One region of the Blautia sp. MCC283 genome, then DNA from elsewhere that is predicted to be linked to it. Evidence: riboswitches for the same ligand, from Rfam matches in the RefSeq annotation. Region 1 holds a riboswitch; the other holds the start of a gene.
What was found. A riboswitch is a leader RNA that binds a small molecule or an ion and turns the genes downstream of it on or off. The one in region 1 is predicted to bind FMN.
Positions count from the first base shown of each region.

Region 2: it holds a riboswitch for FMN, as region 1 does, so the genes downstream of both, GPK81_RS13855 (ECF transporter S component) here and ribD (bifunctional diaminohydroxyphosphoribosylaminopyrimidine deaminase/5-amino-6-(5-phosphoribosylamino)uracil reductase RibD) in region 1, are expected to answer to the same signal.

Region 1 is NZ_WQQB01000025.1:23,930-34,355, reverse strand. It holds gene GPK81_RS08435 (collagen-like protein) at 1-41, opposite strand, end outside; gene GPK81_RS08430 (tetratricopeptide repeat-containing glycosyltransferase family 2 protein) at 164-1,243, opposite strand; gene GPK81_RS08425 (HAD family hydrolase) at 1,348-1,998, opposite strand; gene ribH (6,7-dimethyl-8-ribityllumazine synthase) at 2,014-2,487, opposite strand; gene GPK81_RS08415 (bifunctional 3,4-dihydroxy-2-butanone-4-phosphate synthase/GTP cyclohydrolase II) at 2,517-3,734, opposite strand; gene ribE (riboflavin synthase) at 3,753-4,406, opposite strand; gene ribD (bifunctional diaminohydroxyphosphoribosylaminopyrimidine deaminase/5-amino-6-(5-phosphoribosylamino)uracil reductase RibD) at 4,388-5,515, opposite strand; FMN riboswitch at 5,788-5,902, opposite strand; gene GPK81_RS08400 (hypothetical protein) at 6,092-6,358, opposite strand; gene tsf (translation elongation factor Ts) at 6,664-7,602, opposite strand; gene rpsB (30S ribosomal protein S2) at 7,639-8,382, opposite strand; gene GPK81_RS08385 (pseudouridine synthase) at 8,562-9,329, opposite strand; gene GPK81_RS08380 (DUF6449 domain-containing protein) at 9,329-10,426, opposite strand, start outside.
Region 2 is NZ_WQQB01000045.1:261,927-272,352, forward strand. It holds gene GPK81_RS13840 (hypothetical protein) at 1-91, shown strand, start outside; gene GPK81_RS13845 (NUDIX hydrolase) at 585-1,196, opposite strand; gene GPK81_RS13850 (MATE family efflux transporter) at 1,380-2,768, shown strand; gene GPK81_RS13855 (ECF transporter S component) at 3,035-3,670, opposite strand; FMN riboswitch at 3,802-3,919, opposite strand; gene thiC (phosphomethylpyrimidine synthase ThiC) at 3,984-5,288, opposite strand; gene GPK81_RS13865 (bile acid:sodium symporter family protein) at 5,764-6,765, opposite strand; gene panC (pantoate--beta-alanine ligase) at 6,769-7,608, opposite strand; gene panD (aspartate 1-decarboxylase) at 7,732-8,124, opposite strand; gene GPK81_RS13880 (ribokinase) at 8,492-9,394, opposite strand; gene GPK81_RS13885 (mechanosensitive ion channel family protein) at 9,533-10,396, opposite strand.

The sequences.
Region 1 (10,426 bases):
TGCATTTCCATTTCCTTACGTTTTCGATGCCTGAACAGCATTCTTCGATCACCTCATAGGAAAATAACTTTCCCTACAGTATATGACAACAGCTTTTACCTGTGCATAGGATCCCCGCAAGCCTGTACCCTGCCAGGAAAATATAATAAATATGTCTTTCTTTTTATGCCAGACCATATTTTTCCCGGAAATATTTCTGGTCATACAATACTCCCGAATCTTCCGGCTTCAGCTCCATTGCTTTCTTATGAAAAAAGAATGCCTGCTCCGGGCATCCCATTTTATCATAACAAACGCAAAGCTGCATATATGGCACAAACCCATGATACTCAGCCATAAAAAATCCACCCTTTTTCTTATCTGAAGGCACAGTAAGCGCCTGCCCGTACCAGTAGGCAGCCTGTCTGGGCAGCTCTCTTTCCAGAAAGATCTTACCGACCTCACAGCAGATTTCCGCCCTCGGCACATCCATAGTCAGACTGTACAAAAAAGCTTCCAGTGCGGACTTTTTCTCTCCCATTTTCCGGTAGCACTGTCCAAGTACAAAACAGGCATCGATCTTATTTTCCAGCCATCCGGACGGATTTTTCAGGAACTCCACCAACACAGCCTCTGCCTCCGGATATCGCTGATGATAATACAGTTCTCTCCCATAATAAAGCTGATGTCTGGGTTCCAGCTTTTCTCCTCCTGCCAGCATTTTTTCATAAATGCGGAGATTACGGTCCGGATCACCTTTTCCACATTTCCGGTGCCAGATCACCACATCTGAATAAATGATATTTCCCTCCGGAATCACAGTTTCATGAACTGCCCCATTCCATCTGAAATTTCTGGATGTTTTCATTATCCGCTCCCGAAAATAAGAAAATGTTGTTCTCCCGCTCTGGTCAAACCCTGCCGCATATTCCATCATTACAACATCTGTTCCGGGATCCAGAGTTTCTTTAAGACTCTTCAGTTTTTCCAGATTTTCTTCATCCAGGACATCATCCGCATCCAGCCACATCCAGTAATCGGTGCGGACTTTTTCCAGAAGAAAATTACGCGGAGCAGAAAAATCATCACACCAGGGAAAATCAAACACCTGCGACGTATACTGCTCCGCGATCTCTTTTGTTCTGTCTGAAGAACCGGTATCTGCAATCAGGATCGCATCCATCATCTGAGAAACCGGCTTCAAGATCCTCTCAAGAACTGCTTCTTCATTTTTTACGATCATACATAGACTGAGGGAAATCATATTTCAGGATCCTTCGGATTTTTATAATATTTATGCCGTTCCCGTCAGTCCTATGCCTTCTGTCAGTGTACAGCTTCTACTTTCGGATAAAGCTGAACTCATCCTCATATCACCAACTGTGGTATATCCTCTATATGTTCTGCAAGACGATCTGCTCCGTTCAGCTCCCCGCTCTCACCATATCCATACAGACATCCTATAAATGGGCTTTTGCAGGCTCTGGCACATTCCAGATCCTGCCTCCTGTCTCCGACCACCAGATAAGGGCCTGTATATTCCCGGATGATTTCCTGCACAATTTCTGTCTTTGGACGGAATCCATACGATTCGCAGTCATAAAAATGATCGAACCATCGTTCCATCCCAAATTCCTTCCAGTGCGCCTCACGATAAGAAGCTTTACAGTTACTTAAGATCACAAGATGATATCCCCGGTTCTTCAAGGCTGTAAGCATCTCCTCTGCTCCCGGGTACCACACTGCCTTATGCTTCCTGATCTGTCTGACCATCAGTTCTCCTACCATCCTGCTCGCCTGCTCTTTATAGCTCTGATCCAGCTCCGGCAAAAATGTATTCCACATCTCCTTACTGTTAAATCCCAGCCAGCCGGCAATTTCCGCCGAGCCTATCTCCCGTTCTTCTGCAGCCTTCTGTTCTGTCAGCCACTGATAGGTTTCACGAAATGCCGGTTCATAGATTCCAATGGTATGATGGATCGTTCCATCATAATCGAATATGATTGTTTTTGTCATCATTTATTTTCCTGTCTTTTAGAGCTGCTTCATCAGATTGACCATCTCGATCGCAGATAACGCACAGTCATAGCCTTTATTTCCCGCTTTGCTTCCTGCACGCGCAATAGCCTGCTCGATATTCTCAGTCGTGATCACTCCGAATAAGACCGGGATCCCTGTTGCAAGTTCAACCTGTGCGATCCCCTTGGCAGATTCATTGCACACCAGATCATAATGTGAAGTATCTCCACGGATGACAGCTCCCACGCAGATAACTGCATCATATTTTCCTGACTGTGCCATTTTTTGTGCTGTAAGCGGGATCTCAAATGCTCCCGGCACCCATGCTGCAGTAATATTCTCTTCTCCTACTCCATGTCTTACCAGTCCGTCGACTGCCCCTCCCAATAATTTATTCACAATGATCTCATTGAATCTCGCTGCAACGATACCAACTTTCATTCCCTCCGGTGCTACTACTTTTCCTTCTACTAAATTGATCTGTCTCATTTTTTCTTCCTCCTGCTATTTGCTGTTTTTTATAAATTTATTTCCTTAAAAATATGACCCATCTTTTCCTGCTTCGTTTTCATATATTTCCGGTCATATTTTTGTACCGGAATCTCCAGAGGTACTCTCTCATTGATCTTCAGCCCGAATTCACCAAGCCCATAGACTTTATCCGGGTTATTGGTCAGTAATCTTAATGATTTCACACCAAGGTCTGACAGTATCTGTGCCCCGACCCAGTACTCTCTGAGATCCGGTGCAAACCCTAACTTCACATTAGCCTCCACGGTATCGTATCCCTGTTCCTGAAGCGCATAAGCTTTGATCTTGTTGATCAGTCCGATTCCTCTGCCTTCCTGTCTCATATACAGAATGATCCCTCTGCCTTCCGCCTCTACCTGGCGCATCGCTGTCTGCAGCTGCAGGCCGCAGTCACATCTAAGCGATCCGAATGCATCTCCTGTCAGACACTCCGAATGTACACGGCAAAGCACATCCTCACCATCTCCTATATCACCTTTTACCAGTGCCAGATGATGTTCTCCTGTAATGTCATTGATATAGCCATACATTTTAAAATCACCGTACTGCGTTGGGAGGTTTGCAGCTGCTTCCTCCTTTACATGCTTTTCATGTATTCTTATATAATCCTGCAGATCACGGATCGTAATAAATGTAAGGTTATGCTCTTTTGCCATTTCCCATAGCTGTGATGTACGCATCATAGTGCCATCTTCTTTCATAACTTCACAGCACACGCCGCATTCCTTCAATCCGGCAAGTCTCATAAGATCTGTTGTTGCCTCCGTATGGCCATTCCGTACCAGAACCCCGCCTTTTCTGGAAATAAGCGGAAATACATGTCCCGGTCTTCTGAAATCCTCCGGTTTTGACTGATCATCCACACACTTCATAATGGTATAGGAGCGTTCTGCCGCAGAGATACCGGTGGTTGTATCTACGTGATCCACTGCCACGGTAAATGCTGTACTGTGATTGTCCGTGTTCTCAGCAACCATCGGAGGAAAGTTCAATCTCGCCGCAAGTTCCGCACTCATCGGTGTACAGATAAGACCCTTTGCATAGGTCGCCATGAAATTAATATTTTTCCGGGTTGCAAACTCTGCCGCACATATCAGATCTCCCTCATTTTCTCTGTCCGGATCATCTGTGACCAGAACTATTTTTCCTTTCTTAAGATCCCTGAGTGCCTCTTCAATTGTGTTGTACTGATAATTTTGTGACATACTGTATATCCTCCTGTTTTAAAACCCGAATTCTTCAAGAAACTCCATCGTAATTCCGGATTCTTTTTTCTCTTCTTCATTTTTTCTGATGCCAAGCAGTTTTTCTACATATTTTCCGATCACATCATTTTCCAGATTAACCAGATCCCCCGGCACCTTTTCCAAAAGGGTGGTTTCTTCTCCTGTATGTGGAATGACCGACACCTGAAAACCAGCTTCATCAATCCTTGCAACCGTCAGGCTGATCCCATCAATACAAACGGATCCTTTTTCCACGATCAGATGCAAAATCTGTGGCGATGTCTCAATCGATACCCAGATGGCATTTTCTTCCCGGAGCATGGAACGTATCACGCCAGTCCCATCAATATGGCCGCTTACTATGTGTCCTCCGAACCTGCCGTCTGCAGCCATTGCACGTTCCAGGTTTACCTGGCTTCCGGCCTTGCAGCTTCCAAGACTGCTTCTTCTGATAGTCTCTGCCATCACATCGGCGGTAAATCCGTCCGGCTGGATCGACGTAACTGTCAGACACACACCATTCACCGCAATACTGTCACCGATCCTTGTTCCTTCCAGGACCTTCCGGGCTTTCACTGCCAGGATCCCTGATTCTCCTGTCAGCTGTATATAACGGACTTTTCCTTTCTCTTCTACGATTCCTGTAAACATGATTCCTCCTGTTTTTTCTCACACACCTGACATCTTATCCGGATGTCCTCACCAATCTGGCAGATATCTGTATATTTCAGTTCCACTGCTTCAGACGGGAATTCAACTCCGATACCTTCTACCGGTGTCTTCCCGGCCACACCGCCAAACAGCTTTGGTGCCACAAAAGCCTGTACTTCCTTTACAATTCCGGCTCGCAGGGCACTGTCATTTAACGTACCGCCTCCTTCCAGGAGAATACTGTCAATGCCTTTGCTTCCAAGATCTGTCATCAGCTTCTTAAGGTCTATCTGATTCTTTTCATCCGGACAGTAAATGGTCTCAACTCCCATGGTATGTAATATTTTTATTTTTTCTTCTGTATTTTTCTGATCTGCATAAGCCACGATCGTCCGGTACTTTTCCGCACTTTTTACGATCTGACTGTCCGGCGGGATCCTGAGCTTACTGTCGCACACAATCCTGACAGGACTTTTCCATCCTTCTACCCGGACGTTTAACATCGGATCATCTGCAAGCACAGTTCCAATGCCTGCCATAATTCCCATGTACTGATGCCGCATATGCTGTACTTCTTTTCGTGCCGCTTCTCCGGTGATCCATTTTGATGCTCCTGTCTTCGTTGCGATCTTCCCATCCAGTGTCATGGCATACTTCATCACTACATAAGGAGTCTTCATAGTAATATAATGAAAAAACACCGGATTCAGCTGATCACATTCTTCTCTCATAAAATCTTCAACTACTGTTACACCGGCTTCCCTTAACATCTGTACACCTTTTCCCGCCACTTTCGGATTCGGATCCCGGGAACCGATCACCACTTTTCTTATCTTCTGTTCAATGATCGCTTCCGTACATGGAGGTGTTTTTCCATGATGACAGCAAGGCTCAAGCGTAACATAAATCACCGCACCTTCTGCTGATTCTGTAAGAGAAGCAATAGCATTACGTTCTGCATGAAGTTCTCCATACTTTTTATGATAGCCTTCCCCGATGATCCTTCCGTCTTTTACGATCACTGCCCCTACCATCGGATTGGGATTCGTCCAGCCTTCTCCTTTTTTAGCCAGCTGGATCGCTCGAAGCATATATTCCTGATCCGTCATTTTTATTCCTTCTTTCTTATTCCTGTTCTTTGCCTGGTAGGCCGAGGCTTTTAGCCCTGTGCAATCGGATTCACAGACAAGTGAGTGGTATATTTATTTCGAAAACGATGTACCAGATACAAAAAAATCCTGCAGAAATATCTGCAGGGTGGAATTGATCTGTTACATCTGATCGATAAATGAATGTCTGATTTCCTACATAAAAAGCTCTGAAATGGATCACCATCTCAGAGCTCTGATACTACATTCATTCATACAAAAATCAACTGTACTATCATCTTCTTCCATCCAGACTGTACTGTCGGCTCCGGAATCTCACCGGATCATGCCTTTCGGCTCGCGGGCTCTACCGCCGGTAGGGAATCACACCCTGCCCTGAAGATATCTTTTTGTTTATTTTAATACTTTATCTGTTATTTGTAAAGCGGAATTTTTATTTTACTCATTCCATGCGGAATATTAATTACTGGCAGGCAATCGTCGTATTACTATTCTCAGGCTTTGGTTGACAAACAGGCACGCAGGCAATGACCGATGGCCAGCACACAGAGCCTGTGCCTTGGAAGATGAATTTTTTTATCTGCAGTTTACTATTGCTTTTTGGGCAGCAGCAAAATCTTTTTCTAGTACATAAATACATGTTGTTTCATTCTTATGATCAATTCCCGATGCAAAAGTATGATAAAAAATCAAGAAAAAAAGATTATTGATAAATGTTCTTTTTTTCAATCTCGTTTCGTAAAGAATATTATTTTCATTCAACGCTTGTGTTAACCGCACGAGATGATCCATATTATCAGTTTCACATAATTTAATTTTTCCATTATCCTGGGTATATTTCATAAAAATCTCCATTCCGCCGCCTTTGGCTGGCGGCACAAATAGTGAGGAATTATAAGCGGAAACAGGCGCAGGCCGTGACATTTAGGCGTTTTGAAAGTATCGATTATCTCTGTCAATGCATGAGCATACTTATTTTGATGTGGCTGGAAGAACCAGAGAATATATTTGACAGAGTGTCCAAGATATTTGGATAAAGAAAACCGATGGCTTTGACTGTTATCAATCTACACCATCGGCTTTCAAGGTTTTTAAATACTTAAATTCAGACTTATTAAAATAATATAATGAAAACTTAAGTTAATGGATTATTTACCCATCTGTTTTGCAACTTCCTCAGCGAAGTTCTCTTCTTTCTTCTCAAGACCATCGCCTGTCTCGTAGCGAACGAAGCCTTTAATCTGGATCTTAGCGCCGTTCTCTTTTGCTACCTGCTCTACGTATTTGGCAACGGACTGTTTTCCGTCCTCTGCTTTTACGTATGTCTGGTCAAGAAGGCAGATCTCTTTAAGCTCTTTCTTGATACGTCCTGTGATCATTCCCTCGATAACCTTAGCCGGTTTCTGGGACTCCTTCGGATCGTTCTGGATCTGAGCCATAAGGATCTCTTTCTCATGCTCGATGTAGTCAGCGCTTACTTCCTTGTCGCTTGTGTACTGCGGTTTCAGAGCTGCGATCTGCATAGCTACGTTCTTAGCCATCTCTTTAACAGCATCGTTAACAACATCTGTCTCAACGTCTACAAGAACGCCGATCTTTCCACCCATATGTGTGTAGGAAGCGATGAATCCGTTCTGCTCCTCAACCTGAGCAAATCTACGGATGTTCATGTTCTCGCCGATTACTGCGATCTGAGCTGCAAGAGCCTCTTTTACAGTCTTAGTTGTATCAAGTGCCCATGCCTCAGCAAGGAAAGCATCGATATCAGCTGCTGTTGTGTTAAGTGCCTGTGCTGCAACATCTGCAACATAGCCCTGGAACTTCTCGTTCTTTGCAACGAAGTCTGTCTCAGCATTAACCTCAACAACGACTGCTTTCTTTCCATCCTCTGTTACCAGAGTTTTGCAAAGACCCTCTGCTGCGATACGGCTTGCTTTCTTCTGTGCTGTAGCAAGACCCTTCTCACGCAGAAACTCAACTGCTTTATCCATATCACCATCTGTAGATGTAAGAGCTTTCTTACAATCCATCATTCCGGCGCCGGTCATCTCTCTTAACTCTTTTACCTGTGCTGCTGTAATAGCCATTGTTCGTTTCCTCCTGAAATATTCTGTTTATACGAATTATTCCTCTGTAGCTGCAAACTCCTCAGACTCAGCCTCGATCTCGCCGTCTGCCTCAGCAGTTCCCTGCTTAGCCTCGATAACAGCGTCAGCCATCTTGGAAACGATGAGTTTTACTGCACGGATAGCATCGTCATTTCCCGGGATCACATAGTCAAGCTCTTCCGGATCACAGTTTGTATCGCAGATACCGATAAGCGGGATTCCAAGTGTATGAGCCTCCTGTACGCAGATTCTCTCTTTCTTAGGATCTACGATAAAGATAGCATCCGGGATTCTCTTCATCTCTTTGATTCCGCCAAGGTTCTTCTGAAGTTTAGCAAGCTCTTTGCGAAGCTCGATTACTTCTTTCTTAGGAAGTACGTCAAATGTTCCGTCAGCTTCCATTGTCTCGATCTCTTTCAGTCTTGCGATACGGCTCTGGATTGTCTTGAAGTTTGTAAGCATACCACCAAGCCATCTCTCATTTACGAAGAACTCTCCACAACGCTCTGCCTCTGTACGGATAGCATCCTGAGCCTGTTTCTTAGTTCCTACGAAAAGGATGTGTCCACCGTTGGCAACGATATCTGCTACTGCATTGTAAGCATCGTCAACCATTCCTACAGACTGCTGAAGATCGATGATATAGATACCATTTCTCTCTGTGTAGATGTACGGAGCCATTTTAGGGTTCCATCTTCTTGTCTGATGTCCGAAATGAACACCTGCCTCTAAAAGCTGCTTCATTGAAATAACGCTCATGTCTTTTCTCCTTTTTGGTTAAATTCTTCCGCACAGGTCGCCTTCTCTCTGGACCCATCCTCACACCGTAGGGCACCATCCTTATAGAATCGCCGTGCGTGCTTATTTTTGCAACTTCTGAATTATAGCATAGGAAATCCCCTTATGTAAAGGGGATTTTTCCAATTTTTTTCTGTTTTTCAGCGGTTCCCGGCAGATTTCAGAAGCTCCAGCTCTTTTTCGGTGAGCGGACGATATTTTCCTGTCGGAAGATCCGCCGGGAGCGCCAGCGGTCCCATGGAAAGTCTTTTGAGATAGGTAACTTTTTTTCCCAGTGCTTCCATCATCCGTTTCACCTGATGAAATTTTCCTTCATGGATGGTAAGGCGGATCTCGGATTCCCATCTCTTACCGTTTTCCTCCGATCCTGTGTCGGATTCCCAGGTGGAAAGGATCTCAAGCCTTGCCGGGCGTGTGAGATCCTTTTCCCCGATATCCACTCCTTCTGCCAGCGCCCTGGCATCTTCTTCTGTCACTTTTCCGGATACCTTTGCATAGTAAGTCTTATCCACGTGTTTCTTCGGAGAAAGAAGCTCATGTGCAAGAGGACCGTCGTCTGTGATCAGAAGGAAACCTTCTGTATCTTTATCCAGACGCCCTACCGGAAAAAGTCCCTTTCTTCTGTCTTTCTCTTCAATATAGTCGAGAACCGTTTTATCTCTGGAGTCCTCCGTTGCGCTGACACAGCCTGCCGGCTTGTTAAAAAGATAGTATACATATTCCGGTGCAGCATGAATTTCCTGCCCGTTCATAACCACCTGATCTTCTTTTGTTACTTTCAGTTCCGGTTTCTTCACAGATTTCCCGTTAACCTGCACCTGACCCTTCTGTATGTATTTTTTTACCTCGCTTCGTGTACCTGCGCCGGCATCTGCCAGAAATTTATCCAGCCGGACTGGTTTTTCCATTAATCATTTACCTCCCATTCTGTTACATGGGCTGCCTTTGCATCTGCTCTGATGAAATCCGGGATCTCACCGGCAAATGTCATATAAAGTCCGGAATCTCCGTCGGTGCTCTCCTGTCCTTCCAAAACCACTTCCATTGTGACATCTGCATTCCAGATAGTCCATCCGTTTACCAGCTGTGATGGGCGGATACACTTTTTCAGGGCTTCCAGCTGTTCCTTTTTATCGTAACGGACTTTATAACCGTTCTCTGTTTCTTCAAGATCCGAAACAGGCTCAATGTCGGAAAAAACCTCATCATCTTCGCCGGCAGCTTCGGAGCTGAAGTAATAAACATCAATATACTCAACAGACAGCTCATCCATGGAAAGAGGATATCCTGTTTCTTCCAAAATTGCAAGTGTTCTCTTATATGCCGGATACACCAGAACGGAGGTAGACACCCTCTCTCCTTCCTGAACAGCCGGTACATTCATTCCCCATTCATCCATGTATCCTTCTGACGGAATTCCCGCATAATCGAACATCAGCATTGCGCATGGCTGGTCTTTTACTGTCTGACCGCCGTTTTCCAAAATGTCCTTTCTCAGCGCCTCTGCCAGCGCCTGACGCTTCTCTGCATTTTTCTCAAATAATGTTTGAATATCTCCGTCACAGAAAGTACCGGTGACCTCTTTCAGATACTGTTTGTCCAGCTGGAAAAATGAATATCTGTCTTCTTTCCATGTCTGCTCATCATACAGGGCTTCCATAAGATTCTGTGCCTGTGCAGAGGATACAATATAACCTCTGCATACACTGAATCCCTGTTTATTTATGTAGCGCACATACACGCGCCTTCCTGATTTTTTTCCTTTTTCATTCTGAAGCCTGATATCCTCCAGACTGTTATATAATGCTTTACTTTTCATCACCGGCTGATCCAGCAGACCAGAACTATTGTCTGAGGTGGCAGTATACCGGATCTTATAGATTCCGTCTTCTTTTTTTTCCACATTGCAAAGCTGCTCTGTATATGAAAGATTGCTTACATTTATCACAACTCCCTGAAGATTGTCATAGGCCGGAAAATAACTGTCATATCCCAGAAGATCCAT
Region 2 (10,426 bases), on a different contig from region 1:
CACCCGAACCGACACCTACCAGCCATTCATCTCCGAAAACGGCAAATACTGCAAATACAACAAAGACCTGGGCAAACTCACAGAACTTTAATCTCTTAATCACAAAAGGGGAATCCGCAAACCGCAGATTCCCCTTTTACTCCGCCATCCAGCGCAACACCGACAACTCTCACTCTTCCCTCCCAGCCATCCAGCGCAGCGCCGATGGCTCTCAACCTCCCAGCAAACCACACAAGGAAACTCAGCCTTTCCTCCCAGCCGTCCAGCGCAGCGCTGACGGCTCATCCAACTCCCGTCGACCGCCACACTACCAACACGCCCCCGAGATTTAATCCAACCGCACTGAACGCACAGCCATGGAGGGGCTTCTTTCCAGGCTGACCCTGCAGGAGGGGAGCTGATTCTTAGGTGGCGGAATTCTGCGTTGCTTCAAAAAATCTCGCTGTTTGAGCGGCTTCAGACGCGAGTTCGAGAATTTTTGAAGCGGTTTTAGCAGAATTCCGGCACCTTAGAAGCCAGCCCCCGACGAAGCCCCCGCCTGGAAAGAAGCCCCTCCATGGCGTCCGTCAGTTATTCCATCTCACTTAAATCTCCCCAAGAAACCCAAACGGCTCCTCATCCTTCAAAAAATGCATCAACATATAAGCACACATAATAGCAACTCTCTCTTCCTTCAGGATTCTTCGTACCTCATCTCTGTCAGCGATCACAACCTCAATCTCCTCACTATCCTCCTGAGCAGCCTTACTAACCTCACCACTGGCATACCCATAAACCGTAGCACAGGATTCATCCGTCATCCCGATCGTTGTAAAATAAGGCTTCTCAAAAGCCTCCGCAACCTTGATCGGCTCCAGCTTCAACCCGGTCTCCTCAAACATCTCACGCACAGCACCCTCATGGAAATCCTCCCCAGACTCCACAAGCCCCGCCGGAAACTCATAAATATATCCGCCGATCGTATACCGATACTGACGGATCAGCACAACCTTATCCCGCTTCTCTCCATAAACACTGTAAATGATCACCCCATCCGGATGATTCTCCCCCGTAGAAAGCTTCAAATCCTCCACACACTTCGCCCTGGAGGCCACAAAATAAGAAACCGGCGTATCATGTACACTGGTCGCATCCACCCCATAAAGATTCACAAACTTATTATCTGTAAGTTTTTTCACACTGTTGATCTTACCCATCTGAAAAGCTCCTTCCCGAAAATTTTTTCTAAAAACATTTTATCCCATCCAAAACCAAAGGTCAATTTTTTATACTTACACACCCTCCACAATAATGTTATAATAATTACCCACTATAAAATTCAAACTTCAACCATCACCAGTAACTCCCATAAACAAAAAACAAGAAAGAAGGAAACCCCATTGAAAAACCAGACCACCACTGCCCAGGCCGAAAACCCTCTGGGAACCGCCCCCATAGGCAGCCTGATCGCCAAATTCGCCATTCCCGCCATCATCAGCATGCTGGTCAGCGCACTCTACAACATCGTTGACCAGATCTTCATCGGCCAGGGCGTAGGAATGCTTGGAAACGCGGCCACAAACATCGCATTTCCTGTAACCATCATATCCACTGCAGCCGCACTGCTCCTGGGAATCGGAAGCGCCTCCAATTACAACCTGGAAATGGGCGCAGGAAACGAAAAAAAAGCCAGCTCCATTGCAGGAACCGGCCTCTCCTCACTGGTGATCTCAGGCGGGATCCTCACTGTCATCGTCCTTCTGTTCCTGAAACCACTGCTCCATTTTTTCGGCGGAACCGCAGATGTTATGCCCTATGCCATTGATTACATGGGAATCACCGCTATCGGCCTGCCCTTTTACGTTTTAAGCACCGGCGGCAATCACCTGATCCGCGCAGACCGCAGTCCCACATATTCCATGACCTGTATCCTGGCCGGCGCCATCATCAATACCATACTGGACCCACTTTTCATCTTCGGATTCGGCTGGGGCATCAAAGGTGCAGCCTGGGCAACGGTGATCGGTCAGGTTGTATCCGGACTCTTGATTATTTTTTACTTTGCCCGACTCCGGAACATGTATCTGGACCGTTCCATGCTGATCCCGAAAACCCGCAACCTGTCCGCTATTTTTTCCCTTGGAATGGCATCCTGTATCAATCAGATCGCTATCGCCGCAGTGCAGATCGTCATGAACAATACACTTCGCCATTACGGTGCGCTCTCCGCTTACGGAAGTGACATTCCTATCGCCTGTGCAGGGATCATTTCCAAAGTCAACCAGGTATTTATGGCCATCTGCATCGGAATCTCTCAGGGTTCCCAGCCCATCTGGGGCTTTAACTACGGTGCCGAAAAATACAGCCGTGTACGTCAGACATACCGTTATTCCGTGGCCTTATGTACTGTGATCGCAACCGTATTTTTTATCTGTTTCCAGTTCTTCCCTCACCAGATCGTAAGCATTTTCGGAAACGGAAGCGACCTGTACTTTCAGTTTGCGGAAAAATATCTCCGGATCTTCATGCTGATGACCTTTGCCAACGGGATCCAGCCTATGTCTGCCGGATTTTTTACCTCCATTGGAAAAGCTAGGCTTGGTGTGATTATGTCCCTCACAAGGCAGGTGCTCTTTCTGCTGCCTCTGATTGTCATCTTCCCGGTCTTCTTCGGAATCGATGGCGTCATGTACGCAGGACCAATTGCAGATACCTCTGCATTTGTGCTGGCCGTTGTTTTTGCCAGACGTGAGCTTGGAGTCATGAAAGCTGCAGAACAAAACGCCTGACACAAGAAAGAATCCTGCTTGCAGGATTCTCCGCCTGCGACGGGTCGCTTCAGCGACATTATTCCTCTCCGTCGCAGTGCGATCCTGCCCGGAGGGCTTTTTTATGTTATAGGAACATTACGGAGTAATTTCCTATAACATAAAAAATGCCATGTAATTTACTGCCCATCGGCAATATATTACATGGCATTTTTCACATCCTCAGATATTCATCCGAAGACATTATTTCCTGATCTTCTCTGTCATCTTCCGATAACTGCTTACGATCAGTCACCCTTCAGTACAACACGGATCTTCTTATAAATTACAAATACGATCAGGGATGTCAGTGCATATTTAAAGATATTAAACGGCGCAATGATCAGCAGCGCAAAAGTAAGCAGTCCGTTTACGGAGCTGTGTACCGCACTTCCCATCTGGATAAATGTCTCGATCGGCATTCCAAAAGCCTTACCGTAAGCCGGAAGCAGTACAAAAGCATTAACAAAACATGCAAGAATTGCTGTCAGAACTGTACCCACTGCCATGCCTGCAACAGCATGTGCTCTGCTCTTCTTGTGATGGAAACGGTAGATCAGTCCGGCCGGTACCACATAGGCACATCCAAACAGGAAATTGGCAACATCACCAACACCGGCAGTCATGGTCCCCTTAGTCACAAGATGTACGAGAATCTTCACAAGTTCGATCAGGATACCTGCCACAGGTCCCATAGCGAAGGTTCCTACCATAACCGGTACCTCGGAAAAATCAAGCTGATAAAAAGACGGTGCAAGAAACGGGATCGGAAACTCAAGATTCATTAATACTCCTGCCACAGCACCAAGCATGGCTACCTGCGCGATGGTCCTTGTTCTGCTCCTTTCCACGGCATTTCCTCTCTGCAATACCTGTTCACTCATAATTCTCTCTCCTTCTTTAGAAATATTCAAAGAAAATTTCTACAAGAAATCTTTATGCGAAAAAATATTTCCTCACATAAAAAGCCCCGGGAACTTCTTCCCGGGGCACTGAGCACGTTCATGAAATACTGCGCGTTCTTCTCTCATCCAGACTTTACTGTCGGTTCCGGAATTTCACCAGATCAGCCGCCGAAGCGGGTCGCGGACTATACCGCCGGTAGGGAATTGCACCCTGCCCCGAAGAAATTTTCTTTTATGAGTTCATTATAACTCACTCTTTTTTCAATTACAAGCCTTAATTTTTCGCTTTTCCTTACAGGATATCGATATGCTCTCCTGCAAGTGCCTTGTTCATGCTTCGTACTGCGCAGAATTTACCACACATGGAGCAGGTATCTTCATGTTCCGGCTTACGTTCGTTCCAGATACGTTTCGCTGTTTCCGGATCCATGGCACACTCCCACTGTGCCTCCCAGTCGAGCTTTCTTCTGGCATCTGCCATCTTGTCATCGATCTCACGGGCCCCACGGACACCCTTGGCAATATCTGCCGCATGAGCAGCGATCTTGGAGGCCATGATTCCCTGTTTTACATCCTCAAGGTTCGGAAGTGCAAGATGCTCTGCCGGTGTCACATAGCAGAGGAATGCGGCTCCGGACATGGCAGCTACCGCGCCGCCAATTGCAGATGTGATGTGATCATATCCCGGTGCAACATCTGTTACGATCGGTCCTAATACATAGAACGGTGCACCCTGACAGATAGACTGCTGCACTTTCATATTAGCCTCAACCTGATCGAGCGGCACATGTCCCGGTCCCTCAACCATAACCTGGACATCTTTTTCCCAGGCACGTTTGGTCAGCTCACCAAGACGTACAAGTTCCTCGATCTGGCATACATCTGTAGCATCCGCAAGACATCCCGGACGGCAGGCATCTCCAAGAGAAATCGTCACATCGTACTCACGGCAGATATCCAGGATCTCGTCATAGTATTCGTAGAACGGATTCTCCTCACCGGTCATGCACATCCATGCAAATACAAGGGAACCTCCTCTGGAAACGATATTCATTTTTCTCTTATGGTTACGGATCTGATCGATCGTCTTTCTTGTGATTCCGCAGTGAAGAGTTACGAAATCAACACCATCCTGTGCATGGAGTCTTACTACATCGATAAAATCTTTAGCTGTCAGCGTATCAAGATCTCTCTGATAGTGGATAACGGAATCATAAACCGGAACGGTTCCGATCATTGCCGGACACTCGGATGTCAGCTTGCGTCGGAACGGAATGGTATTTCCGTGGGAAGAAAGATCCATGATAGCATGGGCGCCCATGTTTACAGCTTCCATTACTTTCTGCATCTCTACATCGTAGTCCTTGCAGTCTCTGGATACACCAAGGTTTACATTGATCTTGGTGCGGAGCATGGAACCTACGCCCTCCGGATCGATACATTTGTGATTTTTATTTGCACAGATCGCCACCTTACCGGAGGCTACCAGCGGAAGCAGTTCCTCTGTTGTCATGCGTTCCTTCTTAGCTACGATCTCAAGCTCAGGTGTGATGATGCCTTTACGGGCTGCCTCCATCTGTGTACTGTAATTTCTCATGTAAAAAAAATCTCCTTCCATAAATTCTTTGTGTTTATACAACAAAAAACCGGCTGCTGCAACGCATACGCATCACGGCAACCGGCTCTTAATCTTACGTACTTAATGAAAATCTTCTGTACTTCTGATCTCTTCTGTACTCTCTGATCTTCTGTGTCTTTAAGAATCCTTCGTGCATATGTCCCTACGTTGGCATTATCCAAATCAGGTTATGGGTCAAGACATTTACAGTCTACTCTCAGCTCGCTTCAGCGGGCCCCCCGGTTTTCATATGTTGGGGACGTTTGTTCGTCCATGTGGTTATTATAGTATACCGGCTAAAATTTGTAAACCACAATTCTGCATTTTATGACTTTTTCTTTCGACATAATCTGCCATTTTATCTCTCAAACTCCCCCCGATCTTTCTTTACAGACATTCTTCCACAGCTTTGCTGTTCCCCGTCAGGAGGATATCCGCAATCCGCATTCACTGCTTATTGCTTTTCGCAATTACAGCAGTCGATTTCCCTGATCCGGTCAAGCTCTGCAAGGTTTTCTGCACCTGCACGGCGGATCCCCGCAAAAATGGAACCCGCAATATTGTGCCATACACTGAAGATCGCGCCCGGAAGTGTTGCAAGCGGATTGGCTGCAAAATTAGCTGCTACCAGTGAGACAGCAAGGCCACTGTTCTGCATGCCTACCTCTATAGCTATAGCAGTTGTTCTGGAATACTCCACATGGAAGATTTTTGCAGCCAGAAATCCCAGCATCATACCACAGAAATTGTGGATCGCCACTACTCCAAGCACCAGAACTCCGCAGCTTACGATCTTTTCTGCATTTACTGCCACGATCCCTCCAATGATCATGACAATAGCCACAACCGATACCAGCGGCATAACATCCGATACCTTATCCACATGTTCTCCCGCAAGACTTCGGAGAAAGACTCCCAGAAGGACCGGGACCAGAATTACTTTTACCACAGAAAGTACCATCGCCCAGAAAGAGACTTCTACCCAGGCGCCTGCCAGAACATACACAAGAAACGGCGTCATCAGTGGCGCTGCCAGTGTGGAAACAATGGTCATTCCCACAGAAAGTGCCACATCTCCTCCTGCGATATAAGTAATTACGTTGCTGGCCGTTCCTCCCGGGCAGCAACCTACCAGGATCACTCCCAGGGCCAGATCTGCCGGAAGGTTCATCACTTTGCACAGCAGCCAGGCGATCACCGGCATAATGGTATACTGAGCCACCGCACCGATCACCACTTCCTTGGGTCTGGAAAAAATAGCCCGGAAGTCTTCCATCCGTATTGTAAGTCCCATTCCAAACATGATCACGCCCAGAAATACCGACGTATAATTCGTCATCCAGGCAAATCTATCCCGCCAGAAAAATGCCAGGCAGGAGAAAACGATGATAATGATCCCTATATATCTGGATGCAAAGCTGCTGATGGTTCCGATTTTTTTTAAGATTTTTTCCATATATTATACCTCGTAGCTGAAGTTATCGATCAGTCTTGTTTTTCCGATGTAAACAGCCATTGCTACGAGAACATCCCGGTCTGCTTTTTCAACCGGCTGCATGGTAAGTGCGTCTACCATGGAAACGTAATCAATTTTTGCAAGAGGCTCTGCTTCGATTACTGCTCTCATTTTTCCCAGAAGTTCTTCTGCGGCGATTCCTGTGTGAATGGTTTCCTGTCCCAGTTTTACTGCTTTTGACAGGCAGAGTGCTGCTTTTCTTTCCTCCTGGCTTAAATATGTATTTCTGGAGGATTTTGCAAGTCCGTCCTCCTCACGGATGATCGGGCAACCTACGATCTCAATGTCGAAGTTTAAGTCACGCACCATCTTGCGGATGATCGCCAGCTGCTGCGCGTCTTTTTGTCCGAAATATGCTCTGTCCGGTGCCACAATGTGGAACAGTTTGGTCACAACCGTGCATACACCTTTGAAATGGATCGGGCGTGTTTTTCCACAGAGTGTTTCAGACAGGGTGTCTATGCTTACAAATGCGTGGGGATCGTGATACATCTCGGAAGGTTCCGGGCAGAAGATCAGGTCTGCTCCCAGGCTTTCGCAGAGTTTGCTGTCACGCTCAAAGTCTCTCGGATAGGCTTCCAGATCTTCCGTCGGTCCAAACTGTGTTGGATTGACAAAATCCGATACTACTACGATATCGTTCTGCTCTCTGCACTTTCTGATCAGGCTTGCATGTCCTTCATGGAGAAATCCCATGGTTGGCACAAGACCTACTGTTTTTCCTTCTTTTTTCCACGCTTTAATCTGTTTTCTTGTTTCTTCTACTGTTTTTGTTACCTGCATTGTTCTCTCCTCTTTCTCGGTTCTGAACCGGTTTTCCTTATAGATTTCGAGATAGCCTCTTTTCTGAATTCACCTTCGTCTTACTTCTGTATGTGTCTTGATTTCTTCTGTTACAAAATTCTGTCAGGCCATATCTTTCAGCAGTCCGTGTTTTTCATAATTGGTCACTCTGCTGATCTTATTCTCTTCATCTACAAATACAACTGCAGGCTTGTGGGTACGTGCTTCCTCCGGATCGTACCCTGCATAAGCCATGATGATGATCTTGTCACCGGTGCTTACGCATCTTGCTGCTGCTCCGTTCAGGCAGATCATACCGCTTCCGCGTTCTCCGCAGATGGTGTATGTCTCGAAACGGCTGCCGTTATTCACATCTACGATCTGAACTTTTTCATATTCCAGTATTCCGGCAGCTTCCAGCAATTCTTCATCCACAGTGATACTTCCCACATAATCCAGTTCCGCCTGGACAACGGTTGCTCTGTGGATCTTTCCTTTTAACATCTCTATTGTCATCTTATATAAGTCCTTTCCTGCAGGGAATGATTTTCTGTGACACAAAAAAGGCGCTCCAGGATACACTTCGACCCTGAAACGCTTCTGATTGATTCCCTGTATATTGAGTCCTGTTTTTTGTACACGAAAAGCATGATCTTCAACAGTTTCTCAAAATTCCATAACTGTTGTAACACCTTCGTTATCATCGATACAGGCTCGTATCTTTTATAATTTTCATATATCCGTCCGTTCCCGTTTCCCGGGTTCCGGCTGGTTATTTATATAAGATTCCAGTGATTTCAGCCAGAGTATAGTTTTGAGTCCAAATACTATCTCTGTGGGGTATTATGGCATTGTGGCACTGGTTTGTCAATAAAAACTGCTGCTATGATCTGCCACAAAGCCATTCTTCCACCGCACTGTGTACCGGAATGGAAGGTGCCGCACCTTTGGCCGAAACTGCCATCGCGGAAGCTGCCGATGCTTCTCTCAACGCTGTTTCCACTGATTTTTCCGCACAGAGTGCTGCCAGGAAATATCCGCAGAAAGTGTCTCCTGCCGCAGTTGTATCTACAGCATTTACTTTAAATATCGGATGGGAATAAAATTCTTCTTTATATCCGTAGAAAACCCCTTCTTTTCCAAGTGTCATAACAATGGCTGCCTTTGGATACTTCTTTTGAAGTGCTTTCAGAATATCCCGGAAATCCCCTTCTGTGGAAGTCCCTGCCAGAGCTGCTGCCTCCAGTTCATTTACCATAAAGATATCCACCAGTTCCAGAGGAAGTTCCTCCGGCTTCCCGGGAATCGGCGATGCATTAAAAACAACTCTGCAGCCTTTTTCATGACTGAGTCGGATAATTTCCCCAACCATATTGATCTCATTCTGCAAAAGCACAAAATCTCCGGCTTCTGCCTTTTCCAGCACATTTTTGATATATTCTTCTGTATACATACGGTTTGTTCCCGCACTGACAATAATACGGTTCTGTCCCTTACTGTTTACTTCAATAAAAGCACAGCCGCTTTCTGTATCCATGACCCGCAGACAGGAAACATCCGCACCAGCATCTGCAAGGATTTCTTTCAGAAAAAGTCCGTCACTGCCAACAGCTCCCGCATGCAGTACCTGCGCGCCCGCACGGGCAGCTGCTACTGACTGGTTCAGTCCTTTTCCGCCGGCATTGACACTGTATCCTGTTGCCATGATGGTTTCTCCAGGCTGAACAAACTCTTCCACGCTGCAGACCTTGTCAATATTTAAAGAACCAAAATTAATAATCTTCATAATATTTGCCATCCCCCTGTTTTTTCTTATATTCTATTTTCACACAAAAAAGTCCGCAATACAAGCCACAAAAAGCCCCTTCATACAGCAGTTTTCCTACCATATAAAAGAGCTTTTTCTTCAAAAATAATTTCGTTCTTATTTATGCAGATGCACATCCAGCTGATTATAAGGAATCTCAATTCCGTAATAATCAAAATCTTCCTTAATCCGCTGGTTGAGTCTCCATCTGGTATCCCAGTAGCGGTCGGTGTCTACCCAGACACGAAAGCCCATGATCACGGAGCTTTCTGCCAGTTCGTCTACGAATACTACCATCTCTTCGTCCTCTCTGGTGTCCGGATCATCGGTGAGGATGTCTTCCAGGATTTCCTTGGCTTTCTGGATATCTGCATTGTAGGAAATTCCTACCTTGATCTCCAGTCTTCGCTGGTCTCTGGCTGTTACATTGGTAATGGTCGTATTGGAAAGCGTACCGTTGGGGATTACGATGTGCTTATTATCGATGGATAAAAGCGTTGTGTAACAGATCTCGATCTTGGATACGGTTCCCTCACTTCCATCCTGTCCGTTGACGATGATGTAATCACCTACCTGGAAAGGTTTGAACAGAAGGAGCATCATACCTCCTGCCAGGTTGGAAAGTCCGCCCTGCAGTGCAAGACCCAAAGTAACACCGGCAGTTCCAAGAAGTGCTGCCAGGGATGATTCCTTTACGCCAAAGCTTATGGATATGTTAAAGAGCAGAAGTATGTAAAGCACGATCTTGACCAGAGATGACATGAACTGTGCCACTCCTGTATCCAGTCTGGATTTTGTCAGTGATTTTCTGACAAACTTTACGATCCATTTGATCACCGTGCTTCCTACCCAAAAAGCAACGATAGCCAGGACAACCTTGATTCCAAATTTTGTGATGTCCGGAAGATAATTCTCAAACATCTGCTTATACTGGCTTACCTGACTTCCTACCTCCTGCACTGTCTGTACAGTACTGTCCAAATAAAATCCCTCCTGTCTGATCGATCACTC